Regions from separate parts of the Amylolactobacillus amylotrophicus DSM 20534 genome, predicted to be linked through region 2. Evidence: predicted binding sites of a transcription regulator. Region 2 holds the regulator's gene; the other holds the start of a gene.
What was found. The regulator Rex, encoded in region 2, represses fermentation and respiration genes when NADH is low (regulators of the CRP and FNR family bind a similar motif). The targets are predictions, from matches to a motif close to TTGTGAANTANTTCACAA.
Positions count from the first base shown of each region.

Region 1: FC62_RS04180 (CidA/LrgA family protein) is a predicted target of Rex. The motif match lies at 8,520-8,537, and genes of this name have one in related genera.

Region 1 covers NZ_AZCV01000002.1:264,896-275,514, reverse strand. Annotated here, with positions in the region: gene FC62_RS04220 (hypothetical protein) at 1-344, shown strand, start outside; gene FC62_RS08110 (hypothetical protein) at 365-826, opposite strand; gene FC62_RS04215 (LPXTG cell wall anchor domain-containing protein) at 837-1,019, shown strand; gene FC62_RS04210 (ZIP family metal transporter) at 1,163-1,987, shown strand; gene FC62_RS04205 (Fic family protein) at 2,243-3,514, shown strand; gene FC62_RS04200 (CAP domain-containing protein) at 3,761-5,221, opposite strand; gene FC62_RS04195 (D-alanine--D-alanine ligase family protein) at 5,378-6,460, shown strand; gene FC62_RS04190 (hypothetical protein) at 6,543-7,283, shown strand; gene FC62_RS04185 (LrgB family protein) at 7,342-8,064, opposite strand; gene FC62_RS04180 (CidA/LrgA family protein) at 8,067-8,489, opposite strand; gene FC62_RS04175 (Rgg/GadR/MutR family transcriptional regulator) at 8,684-9,565, opposite strand; gene FC62_RS04170 (hypothetical protein) at 9,749-10,552, shown strand.
Region 2 covers NZ_AZCV01000005.1:36,417-49,137, forward strand. Annotated here, with positions in the region: gene mutL (DNA mismatch repair endonuclease MutL) at 1-957, opposite strand, end outside; gene mutS (DNA mismatch repair protein MutS) at 959-3,517, opposite strand; gene FC62_RS05850 (APC family permease) at 3,646-5,478, opposite strand; gene groL (chaperonin GroEL) at 5,634-7,256, opposite strand; gene groES (co-chaperone GroES) at 7,349-7,633, opposite strand; gene FC62_RS05865 (redox-sensing transcriptional repressor Rex) at 7,797-8,429, opposite strand; gene FC62_RS05870 (ABC-F family ATP-binding cassette domain-containing protein) at 8,599-10,524, shown strand; gene tsaD (tRNA (adenosine(37)-N6)-threonylcarbamoyltransferase complex transferase subunit TsaD) at 10,587-11,624, opposite strand; gene rimI (ribosomal protein S18-alanine N-acetyltransferase) at 11,621-12,172, opposite strand; gene tsaB (tRNA (adenosine(37)-N6)-threonylcarbamoyltransferase complex dimerization subunit type 1 TsaB) at 12,156-12,721, opposite strand, start outside.

The sequences.
Region 1 (10,619 bases), on a different contig from region 2:
CATTAGCAAACGCGGTGACCTTGGCCTGGCTAATAGGTGGACTGATTGTCTTGTTGGGTCTAATCATGATCTTCTCGGTGATTCATCGTCTGCGTGGCTACCTGGGTGCGCGGGAGATTATCCACGATTTGAGTGGAGCGATGATGTGGGCGGCAGCATTCGTCATCGTCCTCTTTGGTATTGTTTCACTGATTCCGACGTTCATTAACCCTGAGCAATTATTTGGTCTTGGCTTCGGACTCTTCTTAGAGGTCGGCAGTGGGGTTTTCCTCGAATTAGTGATCGTGGGCGCGGTGTTCTACGTGCTCTCGACAATTCCGTGGGCATTAAGCAATACAAAGTAGTTAATAATTGAATATTGTAGTTATTGAAGTCGCTGGTGTGAACCAAAGACCACTACTACGACGACAATTGACGTCAAGACTGGTGAAGTTAAGGACATCACAACTAAGCCTGTTAACCCAGATGGCACAACAACAAATGTTGAACTTACTGCAAATGGTGGTAACCCAATAGTTAATGGTAAAGAAGTACCGGCAACGGGTGAAAATGTCGTAATTGATAACAAGACAACAGCAAACAACAATGGTGAGACTACCACAATCAAACATGATAATGGTGATGGCACGACAACAACTACTATTGTTGATAATAAGACTGGTGAAGTTAAAGACAAGAGTACGACTGTAACTACTGGAACTACTACAGGAACAGTTACGCCATCCACAGGTGGTAACAATACTAATGTTGTAAATCCTGAGGAAGGTAGCACCACAGGTTCAACAAGTAACAATGCTGGTACAGAAACTGAAATCGATCGAGACATGAATCCTGAGATGACAGCAAATACCAACAGCACCAACTCCGGTCAACCAACAACTGTAAGTGCAATTGACCAGGATAAATTACCACAGACTGATGAAGCTAAATCAAACGCCGGAATATTCGGTATGATTATGCTTGCCCTCAGCGGGTTAGTCCTCGGCTTTGGTAAGAGAAGAAAAGAGGAAGACAAATAGTCTCCCTTAACCACAAGAATCCATCGACGTAAGTCGGTGGTTTTTTGCGTCCAACCCCTCTTTTTCAAATAATGGCGTTTTCCAAAATATTATATTAGCCTTACCTAACTTTTTCTGTTATCATCTATGTGGAGGATAACAACATGACTGAGTTTTTTATGGGCCTCGCCCCGTGGCAACAGGCCCTAGCAGGTACATTATTCACGTATCTCATGACGGCTCTGGGTGCTGCACTCGTATTTTTCTTCAAAGACATCAAGAAGAACGTCTACAATCTAATGCTCGGATTCGCTTCTGGCGTCATGATTGCCGCCAGCTTCTGGTCTTTGCTCGCCCCAGCAATTGAACGCGCTGAAGATAGCGGTGGAATTCCTTGGCTAATTGTCGCCGTGGGCTTTTCCGCCGGTGGTTTCTTCTTATATCTCTCTGATAAGCTGATTCCCCACATGCATTTCCCGAAAGAAGCCGATGGTGAACGAATGTCGCCGCGCTTTCGTGGGACCGTATTACTAGTATTTTCTATCACATTACACAACATTCCTGAAGGCCTCGCGGTCGGTGTCGCCTTTGGTGCCTTGGCTTCCCAAGCCGATCCGAAAGCCGCATTGCTCGCTGCAATTGCCGTAGCCCTCGGAATTGGTATCCAGAACTTTCCGGAGGGAGCCGCCGTCTCGGTACCGTTGAGGCAGAGCGGAATGAGCCGGACAAAGGCCTTTGTCTATGGTCAAGCTTCCGGTGTGGTTGAACCACTTGCCGGGATTGCCGGTGCCGTGCTGGTCACATCGGTAACAGAGATTCTTCCGTACGCGCTGGCTTTTGCCGCTGGTGCGATGATCTACGTGGTAGTCGAGGAGTTGATTCCAACTGCTCAAGAAGCTGCCATTACCGGTGAGAAGAACCACTTCGCCGTTCTAGGCGTTATGGCCGGTTTCGTCGTCATGATGATTCTGGATGTCGCGCTAGGTTAGCTATTAAGTTATGAAGAGCTCATTTGAGCTCTTTTTTTGTGGATCTCAATCCATTATTTGACAAAACGGCCATTTTGTCAAAATATAGTTAAAAATGTAGTCCCTTATTTTACGAAACGGCCATTTTATCAAAATATAGTTAAAAATGTAGTCCCTTATTTGACAAAACAGCCATTTTGTCAAAATAGAATTAAAAATGTATAATGTAGATTGACAGAAAACCTATTTTAACCAATTAGAAAATTCGGTGTAAATATGCAATATTATCAGCAGTTAAAGGTGGTTAAATATAATACAGCCGGCCACCAGGAAAATTATCTTAATGAATATAAGCGACGTTTCAATTCTGAAACAACTTACCATACGAATTTGAAACCAAATCTCATTCGTCGTGGAGAATTCGCAACTGCCGGATATCCGATTTTTATTGTCAATCTACCAGAAATTACGTTAAGAACTGAGCAGATTCTCACCAGTACGCTCGAAATTAAGCGACTAACTGCACAATTACCTAACATCGCAGTTAGTCAGTTTCTAATCGAAACAATGGGTAATGAGATCGTTAGTACAAATGAAATTGAGGGAGTACAATCGACTAGGCAAGAGGTTGATGATGCAATCGTAGCTGCTAATGACAGTAAGACCAATGCGCGATTGACTTCGACAGTCAAGAAATACCAGGATATTTTAAAAGGTGACTTCTTGCACATCGAGAATCTAGAGGATATTAGGATAATCTACGATGAGCTACTAAAGGGTGAAATTAATCGGGCAGATTTACCAGATGGTCAACTGTTTAGAACTAATCCAGTTTATATTCAGGGTGGTAGTGTAGATAAGAAAGTCTTAGTAGCACCGACTAGTGAGGTTGAGATTACCCACAGGTTGGCCGATTGGCTAATGTTCATTAATGGGCATGATGTACCATTCCTAATTAAGGCGTTAATCGGTCATTATTTTTTCGAGAATACCCATCCTTTTTATGATGGTAATGGTCGAACCGGGCGCTACATTCTTTCGATGTATCTGGCACGTAAGTTGGATATCTTTACAGGTATTAGTTTCTCCCAGTCAGTGAGATCTAATCGTGAGAAGTACTATAAGGCTTTCTCGGATACTGGTGATGCTGATAATTTCGCCGATGGCACAAGTTTCGTACTTGAGTTGATGGAAATAATCTCGAGTAGGCAATCATTAATTATTCAGTCTCTTAACGAAAGAGCAACACAGCTCAAGCGCGCGAAGGTGCACATTATGGAGCAGTATACTGAAAATTCGCCAGAAAGACATATCCTCTATCTGCTAGTTCAATCACGCCTGTTCAATGATTCAGACACGACTGGTATTATTGATAATGAAATAAAAGAGTTAGGCAAGAAGAGGGGGCTCTCTGCCCGGAGTATCAACCAAGCCTTCTTACAGCTCACGGAAGCTGGAATAATTGACCTCATTAAACGACGTCCTTTACAGCACGTCATTTCTCGTCGATATTTAGCAGAGATAGAAAAAGCGCCTGAGACTATTTAGCCTCAAGCGCTTCTTTATTAGGTTGGACCTGTTCAGTGTGCCGGTGTTTCTTGCCAAACACGAAATAGCTCACAATGCCAACTAATGAAATACCTGTAATAATTAGAAAAAATACATCCGGTCTCACTGTAAGTCACGCCCCCAAGGTTATTTTCTAACTCCATTATGCAAAAACTGCGTTATTTAATCAAGCGGCAAACTTCAATGTAACCAAACTGTAATTATTCTGCTAGTTGTAATTTATTGTTATGATATTTTCTTGATGGTGCGCTCACGAACCCACTGCTCTGGGCCGATATAGTACCACGTGAAATCGCCATACTGGATTTTCTGTCCATACGCATATGAGTTCTGGGGTAAGAGACGGGCATATGTTGTCTTCTGGTGGCTGGGATAAGGACTGTTATAAATACGGAGGTTCACCCGGCCCCGGGGCACAGCGAGGATACCTGCCTGAATCTCCGGGTTCCGATAATAGTAGTAGTCTTGAAACCATTGCTTCTCGCCCAAGTTAACGAACTTCTGTCCGTCCTGGTATGATCGACCGAAAATAATACTGTTGATCTTTCGGCCAGAATTTAAGGAATCGCGCAGGGCCTCCGCCTCTTCCATTAACTTATTAACGGCAACTTCCGTTGGAGTCGGCGGTACCACTGGTTTAGGCTTCTCTTCCTGGTAAACCGGCTGATTGGCCGCAACCTGATTGTAGAGTTTAAAGGTATATTGCAGGATACCTTGAATATTCACTTGGTACGCGTGGCCTGAAACCAGGTTGATATTACCGGGATAGTATGTAATTACGGTCTGAAAGTTACCGTAGTGGCTCGAACTATAGTTACCGACATTTGTGGCATTCACCGTCTGCCCCGTATCTAAGTCCTTAATGGTGATTGCTGGAGTGCCTGTGACCGCTTGATCAGATAGGTAGAGCGACCACGCAATGTTCTCGCCCTGGAGTAGTTCAATAGGAAAGACCCCACTACTTGGGTAGGGCACACTACTCTTTGTGGGTTGACGAAAGATATCGTTGCCGAAAACAGCGGTTTGAACGGAGTAGCGGTAACCATTCGTGCCGTATGCAGCGCCAATACCTGTTTGACTTGCGCGTGTTGAAAGAATCCAGGCACGGTGTCCAGTATCGGCTCCGGTGAGATTATAGCTGTCCGTGACGAAATCTTTGACTACCTCACCAGCGGACTCGTCGTAGACGTTAAAGTTGAGGTTTGATGCGGCTGAGACTTGCTGTGCAGTCTGCCAATCCTCCTGACTGACAAAGTCCGGTTTAGTGACGTTTTCTAGTCCGTGTTGATCTACAAATGGATTGGCATTCACAGCGGCCATGATGGCTGCCGTTACTTGGGCAGACTTATTATCTGCCTCGTTAGATGAGATACTTGGGAGGTCAAAAAGGTAGCGGTAGTAGTTAATGTATGCCATCTGTGCAGTAATGTATGCCGGTGTCAGTGCCCCAGGGTTAAATGGGTCAAGAAGTGATGGCTCGATGGAGTAGAGGTTCTGACTGTTGTAGGGTGTCTTGTCTAGTTGAGCATAGTCGTTTTGTAGCTGCCTGATTAATGCCTTTTCCTGGTTGGTGAACACTGCTGCCTCAACTGGTTCGGGTATGGTTAGTGGTGTACCTAGTGGCATTATCAAGGAGACCAGAATCAATAGAGTAGCAATCTTTTGTTTGGCGCTTCGTTTCTGCATCAGAAAAAGTCCCCCTAATTAACTGAAATATCTAACCTCCATTATAAAGGACCTGGTGTTTATTTGGTAACAATTGGGTTTTCTTATCAAATTTTTTCCTTCTATGGCGAAAATCGTTATAATGAAGGTTCTAACAGTTGAAGAAAGGGCGAAATAATGATGGAGAAAATCAAAGTTGGTCTAGTTTTCGGTGGCGAATCCTCGGAATTCGAGGTTTCAGTGAACTCTGCCCAGAATATTTACCACGCAATTGATCAAGCTAAATATGAGGTTTACCCACTCGGATTCACGCAAGATGGTTACCTAGCGAGTCCAAGTGAGTCTAGTAAGCTATTGGAAGATGCCAGTTATCAGGTGGTGAGAGGCGAGACTGTACCCAACCTTAATCATCTGATTGAGCTACAAAACTATCCTGCACTGGATATTTTTCTGCCAATCATTCACGGAAATATCGGTGAAGACGGTGCCATTCAGGGCTTATTCCGGGTGCTTGGCGTGCCGTTCGTTGGGTCCGACGTCCTCGGAGCCGCGGCAACAATGGATAAGGATTTATCCAAAATTCTGGCTGAGAGGATTGGCCTCAAGGTGGCCAAGTGGCTAACCATCAAACGACCACAGTACGAGGATCAGATTGCCGAGTTCGTTGACTACGAACAGGTGGCGGCTAAACTCGGCCGCAAGGTCTTCGTGAAGCCGGCTAATCAGGGTTCCTCTGTGGGCATCGCACCGGCCCAGGATGCCACAGAGTATGCTGCCGCACTAGCGGATGCCTTCAGGTATGACGACAAGGTGCTCGTCGAGGAAGCCATTAATGCGATTGAGGTCGAGACGGCCGTGCTGGGGAACGACCGGCCAATCGTGAGCGGTGTGGGGCAGATAATCAATGCCGCCGACGAGTTCTACACATACGAGAATAAGTACGAGGAGAATTCTACCTCGACTTTGCAAATCCCGGCGGCGATTCCGGCAGAGACAGCTAGCCAGATTCGTGCACAGGCGCTTGCCATCTACCAAAAGATTGAGGTGTTTGGCCTAGCCCGTGTAGACTTTATGATTAAGCGGGAAACGGGTGAGATCATTTTCAATGAGATCAATGCAATTCCTGGATTCACGAATATCAGCATGTACCCGAAATTGTTTGAGCAGGCGGGCATTCATTATCCGGAGCTCATTGACCAGCTGATTCAATTTGGCCTGGAGCGGTATCGCCACCTGCAGGAGTTGAGTCACCACATCTAAACAGGCGTTATCTCACCTTTGTATTTAATTTAGTGGCATTAAATTATATAATTGAGGGAGATAACAAGTGGGGGAGACATCCATGTCAGATAAGCACGATTTCGAGGAAATGTTAGAACCAGCCCAAGCAGCTGCACAATTAAAGATTAGCGTTGCGACGCTGCGTAAGTACTCCTTAATTGTTGAGGATGTGACTGGCAATGGGGAGTATTTCGTGCGCACTAAGCAGAAGACACGGCTCTATTCTGCGCAAAATGTGGCTGATTTGCATGACTTTAAGCAACTGAGTAAGGATGCCTCGCTCACTTTGAAAGAGGCAGCCAGACAAATATATGCTGTAGAAGATGCGCAACAATCTGCGCCAGAGGTGGTGGTAGACCCAGATAACTTAAACCAAGGCCAAGTGGTTGAGCTATTGCAATTGTTGCAGTCGACCATTGCACAACAAAATGAGGCAATTAAGAATCTCCAGCAGCAGGTGGCTACAGTTCAGAAGCAGAATAAGCAGTTATTGAACATGCAACAAGCACTAGACGTACCAAAGAAAACAACGAAATCCGTTCAAACTGAGCTCAAATTCGACCAGCCCGACGGGGCTGATGATATTCCAGATCTGGAACCAGAGGATGTGGAGCGCGTGCCTGAGCAGGTTGAGCAGAAGTTAAACGAGTTGCAACAAGATGCTCCGGATGATCCACGGGCCGAAATCCTCACCAAGGCAGTGGAGAACAGCGAAGCGGCGAAGCAGCCTCAATTCAGGACTTTGGCCGACATGCAGCTCCCAAAGGATAAGAAACATTGGTGGAATAGATTTAGAGAATAAAATAAATGACCTACTTACCCGATTAATAAAAATCGAGTGGTAGGTCATTTTTTAATTACTACATTAAAATATTCGCCATAATTGGCACAACTAAGTCAACAACTAAGCCAATCACGATGATGGCAATTGAGGATGTTGAACCCTCGATCTCGCCGACCTCTAGTGCTTTGACGCTGCCTAGAGTATGGCCCGATGCACCTAAGCCCAATCCTAGAGCAATTGGACCCCGCTCCATCCTGAATAACTTAATCAGGTACTTGCCGATTGCTAAGATGATGACACCATTTGTGATTGCGGTCATGGCTGTAATTGCGGGATCACCGCCAATAGCTGCAGAAATCGGGAGGGCAATCGCTGTGGTTGCACCCTGTGGCAGCATGGCGAGCACTGCCGATTTTTCCAGGCCGAGGGCCGTGGCTGTGAGGTAAATCAAGATGGTCGAGACCACAGTGGCGATAATGAGTGAAACAATAATCTCCACCCAGTATTTCTTCAAAATGTCATTTCGTTTATACAGGGGGATGGCGAAGGCAATCGTTGCGGGATTCACAAACCAGAAAATAATATCGCCACCAGGCTTATACATCTTTGTGTAGACATCTTGGATATCCACGTGGATTAGGTGACTGAAGAGAATCAGCAGGAAAATACCGAGCACCATGGCCATGAAGAGCGGCTGAAAGAAGAATTTACCGTTACTACGCTTGAATAGAAACATGCCCATGAGGTAGACGCCAATAGAGAAGAAGATACCGAAATATGGTTGTGTCAAAACATCCATCATTATTTGAGCCCCTCCTTTTGTGCTTTGCGTGCACTGAACTTGCGACGCATGACGATAATTGTGTAGGCCACGAAGTAGGTAACGGCCAGCATGATTACCGTGGAGATGATCACCACGGCAATGATTTGAAAGCCCTGTTTCTGCATGACATCGAGGCTCCCTAACAGTGAAATACCTGAGGGCACGAACAGAAACGCGATAATGCTGATGAGGAAGCTACCGAAGCTGTCGACCCATTCTAGTTTGACAATCTTAAAGGTCAGGAGGAGGTAGAGAATCACGAGGCCGACTACTGGTGTTGGGGCAGGGAAACTCGCGGGGAATAGCGCGGAGATTAGACTAGAGACGAAAAGGATCGTCGAAAATATTCCGATTTGGACTAAAATGGGGGCTTGTTTGGGCTTCGTCGACTTGTTCTGCATGGTAACTCCCTTTGTGAAATTTACGATAGTTTGTGAAATAACAAACTATAATCGCCGACTTAATGCGGTTCTAGTTTGCTCACTTTTTGCACAATGGCTTTACTATAACAGAAAGTAAGTAAAAAGTATAATATCCGTACTGCAAAAAAACCACTTCTGGATTCGGAAGTGATTTTATAGATTGAATATTAGTTTTAGACAAAACTTTGATCGGCAAGGAAATTTCTTAGTTGGTTAGCGCGAGTCGGATAATCGTAGTTTTCTAAACATACCAAAATCTCTGTGATAGTCTTCTGATTAGTAGTACTCTGGAACTCTTTAAATTGGGTGTATGCAAGAAAAAATCTAACTAGAATTTTCTTGAAAAAAAGTTGCTCAGGTAAGGCAATTTTTGAAAATTTAGAGAGAATATTTTTTGCTGTTATGTTTTGTTTATGCCGAGTAAGGTAGACAGAGGTCTGTAGCAGGGCATCTACAAGGTTATTCTTAATTGAAACAGGGCAATCGATGTCCGCTACCCGGCGCATTAGTTCTGAGCAGGCGGATTTAATAAAATCTAGTTCGAGAATTGGTAGGATGTTGACGAACGCCAGTAATTCGAATTTATACCAACGCTCTACACCAAAGAGGTATTCGATTACTTCTGTTTTTAAGAATGATTGTGTCGAGGTAATTGGTTTCTCGGTAAGGATTTGATTGATTAATTGCAGTAGGGATAAATAGACTTTTGTTGCTGAACTGGGCTTTGTGGCTAACGTCAATCGAGCGATTTCTTTAGTGATCGATTGAATCAACTCTTGTTTATTCTGATTGCTGAGAAGATAGGACTGACTAATTTCTTCAAGAAAAGACAGTTGGTCTTCAAATTGTGTAGGGGGTAGCTCAGATATAAACTCGGAAGTTGATAAAGTAATGTTATCTAGGAGAGGTGCAAGTTTATTCAAGGTGATGTCGGAGTCGCCGCGCTCGAATTTGGACAGTTGAGCAATAGAGATGTAATCAAGACTGACATCCCGCAAAGAATAATTTTTATTCTTTCTCATGCTGTGAAATGTACTACCGTAACCATTTTTCATCTCTGACCCCCCTATAAAATACAGCTAGATTATCATATATAATAAGATTTTTTTTGAAGCTGAATATTCGATTATAATAACTGTAGGTGCAATTAATTATTTAATTAGTGCGATTATATGCTTCGGCCGGATAAATGTCTATAGTCATGGAGGGATAATTCCTTAAATGAAAGGAGATTAATAATGAAATTGAAAAAAAAAAGTTTGTACATTCCGACTTTGGGCCTGACACTGGTACTTGTGTTGGCTCTGGTCTACTTAGCATCACAGACCAAAGCTAGTGAACAAATCTCTACAAGTAGGAGTCCAACAGTTTCGTTAGCAAAAACAAAGAAGGACTTTTATAAAGACAAGGTCAAAAATATTTCGGGTGATTTAAAACTGGCAAATTACCCAACAAATTTTCAAGACCTGGTTGCTAAGGGAGAGCTAACTATCTTGGGTACAGTTCAGCAGCTCAAGAGTTATGTATATGCTCCATACGGCGAAGAGGGGCCGGCCAATCCATATACAATGGCGACAATTAAGGTTGATCAGCTTCTGGACGGGACGGCTCCTGGTGCAACAGTTAATGTTTTGTTTGCCGGAGGAAACATTTCTCAGAAAGAACTTCTTGTGGATGTTTCTCAGAAAGAATGGTTAACCGAGGCAGAACGTAAGGATGCCCAGTCAGATGAAGTAATCACTGTGAAAGAATCTTATTCACCGCTTCCACAAGTAGGCGAGAGTATGGCCTTGATTTTAAATCAAGCACCCGCTGGTTCAAACGGTATCGATGAAGAATATTTTATGGCTGCATTTTCGGGAAAGGGAATTTTCTTGAATAATAATGGAACATTCGAAAGAGAGCCTGAGTTGCAGCCAACTGGTGGAGGAGAAGATTCAAACGGAGTTCTGCGTGTAAGACGTTCTGCTGCCGTCCAGATTCCTACGGACGATGAAATCATGAACAAGGGAATGAATGAGTTAATCCAGTCTAAGAGCTAACTTAATTGAAGTGAAGAAAAAATAATACCCCTGTAGTTAAAGTTATGTCCAATGCGGATATATTACT
Region 2 (12,721 bases):
ATTGATAATCAGTCTGCTAAGGCTTGATTCCTTTGATAAACGAACCTCCTGCTTCGTTGGATGCACATTGACATCGACCAATAATGGATCCAATTTGATATTCAATACGAAAATCGGAAATTTACCTAGGCCAATTTTCGAGCCATATCCTGCCATAATTGCCTTACTCAGCTGAAAATTCTTGATATAACGCCCATTGAGGAGAATAGAAATGTAATTCCGATTCGCCCGCGTAATGTCGGGTGGCGTCATCAGGCCAGTAATGACAAAGTCTGCATCAGAACCGCTAAATTCAATCAGCTGACTGGCTACGATCCGCCCATAGATGTGCGCCATATCCTGGCGCAAGTCGCCACTACCATTTGTGAGTAGCAAATCTTTCTTTTCACTCTTCAGCGAGATCTTGAGCTCGGGATGACTCAGGGCAATCCGATTGACGATATCAATAATCTTCGTCGTCTCCGTCGTCTCCGATTTGAGATACTTCAACCGCGCAGGCGTGTTGTAAAAGAGGTCCCGCACACTAATTCTCGTTCCCTTTTTCGCAGCAGCTGGCTTTTGCGTCAGCTTCCGCCCATCGGCAAAGGTGGCACTAACACCTGCAGCACCACCAGTATTAGTCAGAATAGCCACATGGGCTACGGCACTAATAGATGCGAGTGCCTCACCCCGAAAGCCCAGAGTGCGAATCTTAAATAAGTCCGCCTTTGTACTAATCTTGCTTGTCGCGTGCCGGCGAAAAGCTAAATCCAACTGATTTGGTGCAATACCACTACCATTATCCTCAATCACGATTTCCCGTAGTCCGGCCTCCACAAAGGAGATCTTGATTTGACTACTACCCGCATCAATGGCGTTCTCCAGTAATTCCTTCACCACCGAACTTGGACGTTCGATTACTTCACCAGCAGCAATTTGGTCACTCAATTCAGGTGATAATTCTTTAATTTCTGCCATATTAATCCTCGTTATTCAACTCTTGTTGCCATTGGCTCACTGTATTCATCAATTCAAGTGGCGTCTTGTCAGCCAAGTACAACGACCTAATCGTGCTGATTACGTCCTTCTCTACGTCACTGATTGTATCTTCCGAATCAAACAGAGCTAATTGTTCCGTATTCTTGGTTGACGCGGAATGTTGGTCCTGCTCCAGCTGATGCAACATCGTCGTGGCTTCTGCAAGTACCGGTTGCGGGAGCCCCGCTAGCTTCGCCACATGAATCCCATAAGATTCGTCCGCTGCCCCAGGCAATACTTTATGCAAGAAAATTAATTCGCCATTTTTTTCGGTAGCACCGACATGCACGTTCTTCAAGTGGGTTAGCGTCTGATCGAGCATCGTCAACTCATGATAGTGTGTGGCAAACATTGTCTTAGCATGAATATTATTATGTAAGTACTTAATAATTGCACCGGCGAGTGCCATCCCATCATAAGTGGCCGTCCCCCGACCAATCTCATCGAAGATCACCAGGGACTTTTTAGTAGCATGCATCAAAGCCTGATTTGCCTCGTTCATCTCAACCATGAAGGTACTCTGGCCAGAAATCAGGTCGTCCGCAGCGCCAATTCTGGTAAATATTTGGTCAAAAATCGGCAGCTTGGCCGTTTCGGCGGGAATAAAAGAACCAATCTGGGCCATCACAACAATCAGAGCTAGTTGGCGCATGTACGTGCTCTTACCAGACATGTTCGGTCCAGTAATCAAGAAAATATTGCTACTCTCATCCATTAGCACGTCATTTGGGATATAGTCCCGTTTGGCCAGAACCTGTTCCACCACCGGGTGACGCCCGTTAACAATCTGAATATTCTGGTCTTTTTCATTGATGGTCGGCTTAGTGTACTGATTCTTCTCTGCTAAAACCGCGAAGTCCGCTAGGACATCCAATGTAGCTATCTCTTGACCCAACTTTTGTAGTTGGGGGATGTATTGCTTAATCTGATCGCGCAGCTTGACGAAAAGTTCGTGCTCGAGGTCCGTTGATTTATTCTCTGCCTCGAGAATTAAATGTTCATGCTCCTTCAATTCAGGCGTTATATACCGCTCTGCATTGGTCAAAGTCTGCTTTCTCTGGTAGCGCTCCTCAGGCACATTTGCCTTGTTTGCGTTAGTCACCTCGATGTAGTAACCAAAGACCTTGTTAAAGCCGATTTTGAGCGTATTAATTCCCGTCTGCTCACGTTCCTTTGCTTCAAGCTCCGCCACCCAACGCTTGCCATTTGTCATGACGTCAACGTAACGGTCAAGCTGGTCATTATAACCCGGACGAATTAGTCCGCCATCTGTGGTGGAAACGGGTGGGTCATCGACCAATGCTGTCGTAATCAGCTCTGCCACATTTTGCATTGGGTCAAGTTGTGAAGCAAAGTCTAGCAGCGTCTTGCTCTGGGACTGGCGAAGTGTAGCGAGTATCAAAGGAACCTGCTTCAACGAGCGGGCCAGCTGCAACAATTCACGTCCATTGACGCTGCCAAAAGCAATGCGGCCAGTCAAGCGCTCCAGATCATACACACCGGCAAGTGCATCTAGAACACTCTCCCGCGTGAAGTAATCGTCTAGCAGAGCTTCGACCATCTCTTGGCGTGCCACAACATCCTGTTTCCTAATCAGGGGGCGGTCAATCCACTGTTTAAGGAGGCGTCCACCCATCGCTGTCTTTGTTTGATCCAACAACCAGTACAGCGAACCCGCCTTTTTCTGTGTTTTGTTGGAATTTAGCAACTCCAAATTCTGCTTCACGACGTGACTCATCTGGAGGTAACTACTTGGCTCGTATGTCTTGGCTATTTGGAGGTGAGCGAGGCTCCTCTTCTGGGTAGCCACCAGATAATCGATTAGCTGGCTCGTGCTTAGACGTTCCTCTTCGTTAGTGAGGTTCTGGGTGACAAATGACGTCTCACTTGACGGTTGTTCCGGTTTAAACGGCTTTGAAATGATGATGTTAGCCTTGGCAAAATAATCTTTTTGCTGATCAGTGAGTGCGCCCGACCAAACAACCTCTTTCGTTCTGAGCGACAGTAATTCATTGAATGTGCTGTCAAAGTCCACTAGATGGGTCGTCTCTATCTCACCTGTTGCGAGGTCGGCATACCCCAATCCATAACCCGCGCTGGTCAGTACAACTGAGGTCAGATAATTATTGGTCTTTGCATGATTGGGCCGATCATCAACCATTGTCCCGGGTGTGATCAGTTGAATGACATCCCTTTTGACCATCCCTTCAGCCAGCTTTGGATCCTCCAGTTGCTCGCTAATGGCGACCTTATAGCCTTTCTCAACCAGAGTATCGATGTAGCTTTGGACCGCGTGATGAGGCACACCGGCCATTGGAATTGGATGTTCAACATTCTTGTTTCTGTGCGTGAGTGTCAGTTCAAGAATCTGTGCCCCCTTCACAGCGTCGTCCTCGAAGAGTTCATAGAAATCGCCCACACGATAAAACAAGAAGGCATCAGCATACTGTGCTTTTATTTTCCTGTACTGTTGCATCATTGGTGTATCTGCTTGTGGCATCTTAATCATCTCTCCTAAAAATAATACTTTCTCATCATTATACCGTAAAATCTCCCCCGCAAACGACAAAAAGAGAACAGCATGCTTGACCACTGTTCTCTAGAATTAACATTAGTATTATTCTTAATTTATTTTTTCAAATTATAGCTGTACGTTGCGACAATAATGTTTTCACGGCGCATAAAAGTCTGCTTCAAACGTAAAGCTGTCTGATTATGTAACGCGAAGTGCCAGTTCTTATTTGGGACGAACTGTGGGATCAACACTGTGGTTGAATAGTTACGTTGCGCTGCGTTGCGACTAATCACGTCCACGAAGCGACTGACCGGCTTCACAATAGAGCGGTAAGATGAGTGGATATCGACGAAGCGAATATTCGGGTAATCTTTCGTGAACTCTGATTGAATTTCCTTCTCTTTATCGGGATTCTCGTCCATCGAGACATGCATTGCAATGACGTAGTCACCGATTGACTCTGCATAACTGAGGGCGTTCTTAGTAACCTGAGTGACGCTTGAAACAAGCACAATCACCGTTGAACCGTCAAATTGGTGGTAGGTTGCCTCATTATCCATGAGTCGCAGTTGTTCCGCCACATTTTTGTAATGCTGGTTAATCTTATGGAAGAGGTAGACGAGTGCAGGCATGATAACGAAAAACGGCCAGATTTCGGCTAAGCGATAGGTAAATAGAATTACCAGAATCGCGAAAGAAATCAGCGCACCGACCAGATTGGCAGTTGCACTCCAGACCCAATTCTTTGGCCGCTCGTGCCACCACTTTAATATCATCCCAGTCTGCGATAACGTGAACGGAATGAACACGCCAGCAGCATAGAGCGGAATCAGCCGGGAAACATCGCCACCAAACATGACGATGAGAATACCGGATCCGATCGCCAGTGTAAGAATGCCGTTTGAGTAGCCCAGTCGGTCCCCACGATCCATGTAGTTATGCGGCATGAATTTATCTTTAGCCAAGTTAAAAGCGAGAACGGGAAAGGCGGAGAATCCTGTGTTGGCAGCAACCGTGAGGATGAACGCCGTCGCAAATTGAACCAGGTAGTAGAAGATGTTCTGGCCTCCAAATGTCTTATCGGCAATTTGTGAGAGAACCGTGACCTTCTCCATTGGCACAATGCCGTACCAATAGTTTAGAAAAGAGATACCGGCAAAGAACACGCCCAGAATTGCGGCCATGATGGTCAAAGTCGCCGCAGCGTTTTTTGCACGGGGCTTCTTGAAGAATGGGACGGCGTTGCTAATGGCCTCGACACCGGTTAAGGAGCTTGAGCCACTAGAGAATGCTTTGAAAATCAGTGCGGCAGTCACACCAGGCACGACAGCGCCAATGGGCGCTGCCGCTGTAAATGGAATCTGTCCGGTCAGGATTTTAAATAATCCTGTCCCAATCATGATCAGAATCATGACGATAAAGAAATAGACTGGAATCATCAGGAAGTTCGCAGACTCGCTCATGCCCCGCAAATTGAGAATAGTCAGGATGGTAATAATGACCAAGGAGATGACTACTTGGTGACCATAAAGAGCCGGGATAGCCGCCACAATTGCATTTGAGCCAGCCGACACACTAACTGCAACGGTCAGCATGTAATCAATGAGTAATGAGCCTCCAGCCACGAGTCCTGCACCTTTACCCAGATTATCGCTTGAGACCTTATAGGCCCCACCGCCACCGGGATAAGCATGAATAACCTGTCTGTAAGATAAAGTCAGCGAAAGCAACAAGACAAGCACGAAGGCCGCGATTGGAATAGAGTACCACATTGCTGCAGCCGACAGCGTCACTAGCACAAGAGCAATCTCCTCCGTACCATAGGCCACACTTGATAAAGCGTCTGAACTCAGCATAGCTAATGCTTTGAAGCGAGTGAGTTTCTGTCCACCCTCTTCGTCTGACTTCAACGGTTTACCCAATAGCAATTGTTTGAACTGTCCCATTAATATTTCCTCCAGAAATGAAACATGCATTCTTAGAATAATTAATCAATAAACCACGCAATATTACTCCATCTACATTAAAAAAGCTAGTCTATTTTGTCAGTATTTTAGAAATAAAAAAAAGAAGTAGCAGTGCTACTTCTTAATTATATCTGTTACATCATGCCCATTCCAGGGTTCATACCAGCTTGGGGATCTGCTGGATGTTCTTCAGGAATTTCCGCAACAACAGCTTCAGTGGTCAACAATAATGCTGAAACTGATGCGGCATTTTGCAATGCTGAACGAGTAACCTTGGTTGGGTCAATAATTCCTGCCTCAACCATGTTCTCCCACTTATCTGTGGCAGCGTTGAAACCAAACTCATTCTTCTCGCTCTTCATGCGTTCTACAATAACTGAACCTTCAAGTCCGGCATTCTCAGAAATTTGTCTTACAGGTGCTTCAAGCGCGCGTTTAACGATGTTAATTCCCGTTTGCTCGTCGCCCTCAGCAGTGAGGTCATCAACTGCCTTAATGACGTTAATCAGAGCAACACCACCACCTGCAACGTAGCCTTCTTCAACCGCAGCTCTAGTTGCATTCAAAGCATCTTCAATTCTGTATTTTCTTTCCTTTAATTCCGTTTCTGTAGCAGCACCAACCTTGATAACGGCTACACCACCAGACAGTTTAGCAAGCCGCTCTTGTAGCTTCTCACGGTCAAAGTCTGAAGTCGTGCCTTCAATTTGGTTCTTGATTGTCTCAACACGCTCTGCAATTGCTTCTTTCGTACCAGAACCTTCAACAATCGTTGTGTTGTCCTTAGTAACCGTAACTTTACCAGCCTGGCCGAGTTGCTCAAGCTTAGTATCCTTTAATTCCAGGCCGAAATCATCGGTAATTACCGTACCACCTGTTAATGTAGCGATATCTTGTAGTTGTTCCTTGCGCCGATCGCCAAAGCCCGGTGCCTTAACGGCAACGACATTGAAAGTACCCCGAATCTTGTTTAACACAAGTGTTGGTAGTGCTTCACCCTCAACATCATCAGCAATAATCAACAGTGCCTTACCTTGTTGCACTATTTCTTGCAACATTGGCAAAATGTCTTGAATATTCGTAATCTTTTTGTCGGTGATTAAGATGTAAGGGTTGTCTAAGTCTGCTTCCATCTTGTCATTATCCGTTACCATGTATTGTGAAAGATAACCACGGTCGAATTGCATACCTTCAACCACGTTTAATTCAGTGTCGATTCCCTTTGACTCTTCGATGGTAATAACACCGTCGTTACCAACCTTTTCCATTGCATCCGCAATGAGTTGACCGACTTCTTCACTTGCACTTGAGACAGAAGCAACTTGAGCAATCTGGTCCTTGTTAGCAACTTCGTGGCTAATATTGTGCAATTCAGCGACAGCGGCCTTAGTAGCCTGCTCAATTCCCCGACGGATACCCACAGGATTTGCACCGGCACTGACGTTCTTCATTCCCTCACGAACGATTGCTTGTGCCAAAACCGTCGCGGTGGTCGTACCGTCACCAGCGATGTCATTCGTCTTCGATGCAACTTCAGCAACGAGTTTTGCACCCATGTTCTCGAAATGATCTTCTAGTTCAATCGACTTGGCGATTGTCACACCATCGTTTGTGATGTCGGGTGAACCATATGATTTCTCGAGCACTACGTTTCTACCTTTTGGTCCAAGCGTTGTCTTAACAGTATCTGCCAGCTTATCAACACCACGCAGCATTGCTGCACGAGCATCTTCAGCGAATTTAATATCTTTTGCCATTTGAATCTCCGTCCTTCTTATTATTAGTTCTAAAATTAATTAAGTTAAATATTAATGTGCATGAACATCAGTGATAGTGAGTTTCATACTCACTACTCAACAATAGCGATAATATCTTTTTCGTGTAAAACAAGGTAATCCTCATTATCAAATTTAACCTGACTACCAGAATACTTGTCGTAGTACACGGTGTCGCCAACTTTAACAGTTAATGGTAACTTAGTGCCGTTCTCTGTCACTGATCCATCGCCCACAGCGATAACTTCACCAACTTGAGGCTTCTCTTTCGCATTTGATGCTAGTAGGATTCCTCCAACTGACTCTTCCTTCTCTTCCTGTACTTTGATAATCACGCGATCTGCAATTGGTTTTAACACGTTGATATCCCTCCTATTTCTTTTTTAGCACTCTTAATTAATAAGTGCTAACTACAAAAATTATCTTAACTTTTCCGTCAACCAAATGCAAGTTTTTTGACATTATGAAATTTAAAAAAGTCGCGAAAAGTTTCGCGACTTTAATCTATGATTGAATGATTGACTACTGGTTGTCTTGCTCCAGGAAGTAAATCAACGTCTGTAGTTCAGTTGCCAAGTCAACGTTTTGGACACGCACATTGCTTGGGGTCGAAATTCTAATTGGTGTGAAGTTCATGATGCCTTTAATTCCCGCCTCGATCAACTCATCAGCGGTGGACTGTGCCTGATCTTTTGGGACAGCAAGAATAGCAATTTCAATCTGTTGTTCACTTAACTGCTTCTTCAGATCCTCGGTATGATAGACTGGCACACCGTTCATTATTTTACCAGTTATCTCTGCATTCACATCGAAGGCGGCAGAGATCCGAATGTTATTGGTCCGCTTGAAATTATAATTGAGCAGGGCGTGCCCCATGTTACCCACACCGACCAGCGCAACATTCGTCAGCGTATCCTGATTCAAAATCTTTTTGAAAAAATCAAGGAGTCTCTTGACATCATAGCCATAGCCACGCTTGCCGAGCGCACCAAAATATGAGAAATCTCTCCTGATTGAAGCACTATCAACTTGGACGGCCTCAGATAATTCAGTCGAGGAGACCTTCTCTTTTCCCTCATCGTTCAAGAAGACCAGATACCGATAATATAACGGTAATCTTTTTGCAGTTGCCCTAGGGATTTTAACGTCTTCCATACTACACCTCATTTGTGAACTTTTTCATTAACAATTCTATAATACCTAATTAAGTAGTAAAAGTTCAAGTATTTTTTTCACAAAAGCCAAAAATTTAGTATAATAATTCATTGACTGACTTCAACAACATAATTCACGAACTATGATAGAATGTTCTCTAGGTGATTAAATGATTATTATGCAAGCAAATAACGTCGAACGCAGCTTCGGCGCTACAACATTATTCAAGAATATTAGCTTTGAGATTGACGGGAAAAGTAGGATTGGCCTAGTAGGTCCAAACGGCGTTGGTAAATCAACTTTGATTAAGATTCTCACCGGGCAAGAGGCCCCTACAAGCGGCAATATTGTTAAAAGTAAAAATATCACTTTTGGCTATATTGCACAAGAGAATAACCTCAATCCAGACCAAACCGTTTACGGGGAGATGGCCGAAGTTTTCGCGCCGTTAATCGAGCTGGGGCATGAATTAACCCGGCTTCAACAAGAGCTTGCTACCACAAGCACACCCAATTCGGAAATGCTAGAACAATACGACCAATTACAATTCAATTTCGAGCAACAAGGTGGCTTTACATACCAGGCAGAGATCAAGAGTGTTCTAAATGGCTTCAAATTTGACGAAACAACCTATGACAAGAAAATTAGCGTGCTCTCAGGCGGTGAGAAGACGCGGTTGTCATTTGTGAAGCTCCTACTCAAAAGTCCTGATTTGCTAATCCTAGATGAGCCCACCAACCATTTGGACCTCGACACCCTGGACTGGTTGGAAAGTTTTCTGAAAACGTATAAAGGCGCAATCCTCGCCGTCAGCCATGACCAATACTTCCTGGATGCGGTCGCGACCGATATCCTAGAGTTGCGACACGGTCAACTGAATAAGTTCAAGGGAAACTATACTGCCTATACCAAATTGCGGACGTCATTAGACGATCAACAACAAGAGGCATACGAGCGCCAACAGGCAGAAATCAAGAAACAAGAGGATTTTATTCAGAAGAATATTGTGCGCGCATCGACGACGAAACGGGCACAAAGTCGCCAGAAACAACTGGATAAATTGGAACGAATCGAGCCACCAAAACGCGATCAAAAGGTCCGCATTAACTTCAAAATTGAGCAGCAGACTGGTAAAGAGGTGCTGATTTTCTCTGACGTCTCTGTTGGTTATCCGAACAAAACCATGATTGAGGATGTAAATCTGCAGGTCCGCCAGCAGGATCGCCTCGCAATTATCGGGCCGAACGGAATCGGAAAGTCAACCCTTTTGAAGACAATCGTCAAGGAGCTACCGCTACTGAAGGGAAATATCAAGTACGGTGCCAACCTTAAGATTGGCTACTACGACCAAGAAATCAACCACCTTAACCCAAAGGAGACCGTGCTTGATACAATTTGGAATCGCCACAAGACGATGCCTGAGCGAGAAGTTCGTAGCATCCTAGCTAGTTTCCTATTTGGTCCTGATGACCTCGAGAAGACAGTTGCCCAACTTTCAGGCGGCCAAAGAGCGCGACTCTCGTTAACTGTCCTCTCACTCGAATTCAACAACGTTTTGATTATGGATGAGCCCACCAACCACTTGGACATTGAGGCTAAGGAGGTGCTCGAGAAAGCACTCGAACACTATGAAGGGACAATCGTCTTCGTCTCACATGACCGTTACTTCATTAACCAACTTGCACAGAAAATTTACTCAGTCAACGAAAGACATGGTACTATCTACGATGGCAACTACTCATTCTACCTAGAGAAGAGAAATCAACTTGAGCCAAGTAACAGTAGCGAACAGGATAATGCAACTACTGCTAACGCCAACCAAAGTAAGGTTGATTACCAGCTGCAAAAGAAGAATCAGGCTGAAAAGAGACGTCTGGAGCGGGAAGTGGACCAATTAGAACACCAAATCAGCGAGATTGAGAACAAGATTACGGAGCTACAACTAGAGATGGCACAACCAGAAGTAGCGACTGACTTTGGCAAGTTAGATCCACTCCAAAGGAAGGTTCAAGAACTTGAGCAAGAAAATGAAGCAATATCAGCTAGGTGGGAACAGGCGCTAACGAAACTCGAAACATTTGCTGCCATAAAGTAAAAAATCACAGAAAAATGAGTAACTATTTCAATCGTAAATAGCTACTCCTTTTTATTACTATTCTAATCAAGCATTGATTCTGCATAAGGCAGTTCAAGTGACGGATCAGCGTTCAGCGTTAAATCAGCGAAATCTTGAGCCTTAAACTGGTGATATGCTGCTGCACCAATCATTGCCGCGTTATCACCACAAAGGCGCAGTGGGGGAATAATCACTTTTGGCTGTTGGGGCAACTTACTAATTTTCGTTGCCAGTCTTTCACGTAGTCCCTGGTTCGCCGCTACTCCACCGGCTAAGATAAATGTTTCAGGCTTGTACTCTGCGATTGCACGCAATGTTTTGTGGACCAAAACGTCGATTACACTTGCTTGAAAACTAGCTGCCAGATCATTCTGATCGAGTGTTTCACCTAACTGGTCTGCATGATGGACGGTATTTATAAAAGCGCTCTTTAAGCCACTGAAGGAGAAATCATAATCGTCATCCTCCATCATTGCCCGTGGAAAATGGAATGTGTCGGAGCCCTGATGAGCCATCTCATCAATTGTTTTACCTGCAGGATACTTAATCCCAAGCACGCGACCTATCTTGTCGTACGCCTCTCCTGCCGCGTCATCTCTAGTATCACCGATGATTTCGTAACTATTCTCATCGGTTAGATAGACCAATTCGGTATGACCGCCAGAGACTACCAGAGCCAATGCCGGGTAAACCACTTCATTGTCCAGATTAGCTGCGTTGATATGACCAGCAATATGGTCGACACCAATTAGTGGCTTTTGCTCGACCAACGCCACCGACTTGGCGGCCGCAACTCCGACTAGAAGTGCGCCTACGAGTCCCGGACCCTTGGTCACAGCTACTGCATCGAGATCGTCGTAGTCCACTTGTGCCTCGGCCATGGCCTCAGTCATCACCTGGTTGATTACCTCGATGTGGTGGCGGCTCGCAATTTCTGGCACGACGCCACCGAAACGCCGGTGGCTTTTTATTTGCGTGGCAATCACATTCGAGAGAATCTCATGCCCATTCTTGACGACAGACACGCTCGTCTCGTCACAACTAGTCTCAAATGCCAAAATTAGATTATCTTTCGTCACTTAAATCCGTCTCCTTTCAAGTCTAACACCATGTTTAAACCGTCGACTTTTTCAGTGTAATAGTAGTTTTTCCTGACAATATTGGGTTTAAAGCCCAACTTCTTATATGCCGTTTGGGCCACCAAGTTGTCCATCCGCACTTCTAGGGTAATCACAGTACAATTATTTCTTCTACCGTAATCAATCATCATTGAAACTAGAAAGCTCCCAATCTTTCTGTGCTGGTATTCTGGGCTAATTGCAATATTCGTAATGTGTCCCTCCTGCTCAGAGAAGCGAGCACCAATAAAACCCACCAGCTGTGAACCATCATACACGACAAGATAGAGTGAGTTATGATGTTTCTTTAACTCATTTCTAAATGAAAAGCGGTCCCACGGTGTGCGTCCGCGGTAGACACGTCGTTCAAGATTCAACAGGTCCTCAAGGTGACTATCATTAGCCTTCATAAACTGGAGTGAGAGGTGTGAAATTACTTTCACAAAAGGTTCAAATGAGAGGTCAAACTGTGGTACAGGTTTAAAAAAATCACTAAACTTCTTCAACATACTTACTATCGTCTTTCAAGCTCTTCGCACCGGTCCTATTCTCCCACTCAACCTCAGCCTGGGTTTTTCGCAAATAACGAGGCAAGAGCTCTGCAGGACTAACTGGTGTACTAAATTCCGCTATCCAGCCAATCTGCCCGGCATGAACCAAATTTTCCTGGTCTGTCCCGAAATGAAGCTCGACATCAGTAGAAAGAAGTTGGTCCTTGATTTTAGCTGCATGTTCTGGCGTGAAGTCACCGACGAAGTTCACCCGTGTAAAGTTATATTGCCGGAGCATTTCCTGCACAAGCTCTAATAGGTGCTCCAGGGCCACATGAGCGTCTGAAAGCACCACCGCTGGACCTGAACTCTTGCTAGCAGAGTCCAGCCGATATGCTCCCGCGAAGAAATTATCATTGCGCGCGTCTAGTAGTGCGACCGTTAGCTCAGCTTTGGTTCCAGCAGGCGTCATATTCGCTGCTAGTGCCGCCAAAGTGGAGACACCAACTAGCTTCACGCCCAGCCGCTCTCCCATCACCTTCGCGGTGGTAATACCTATTCTCAGGC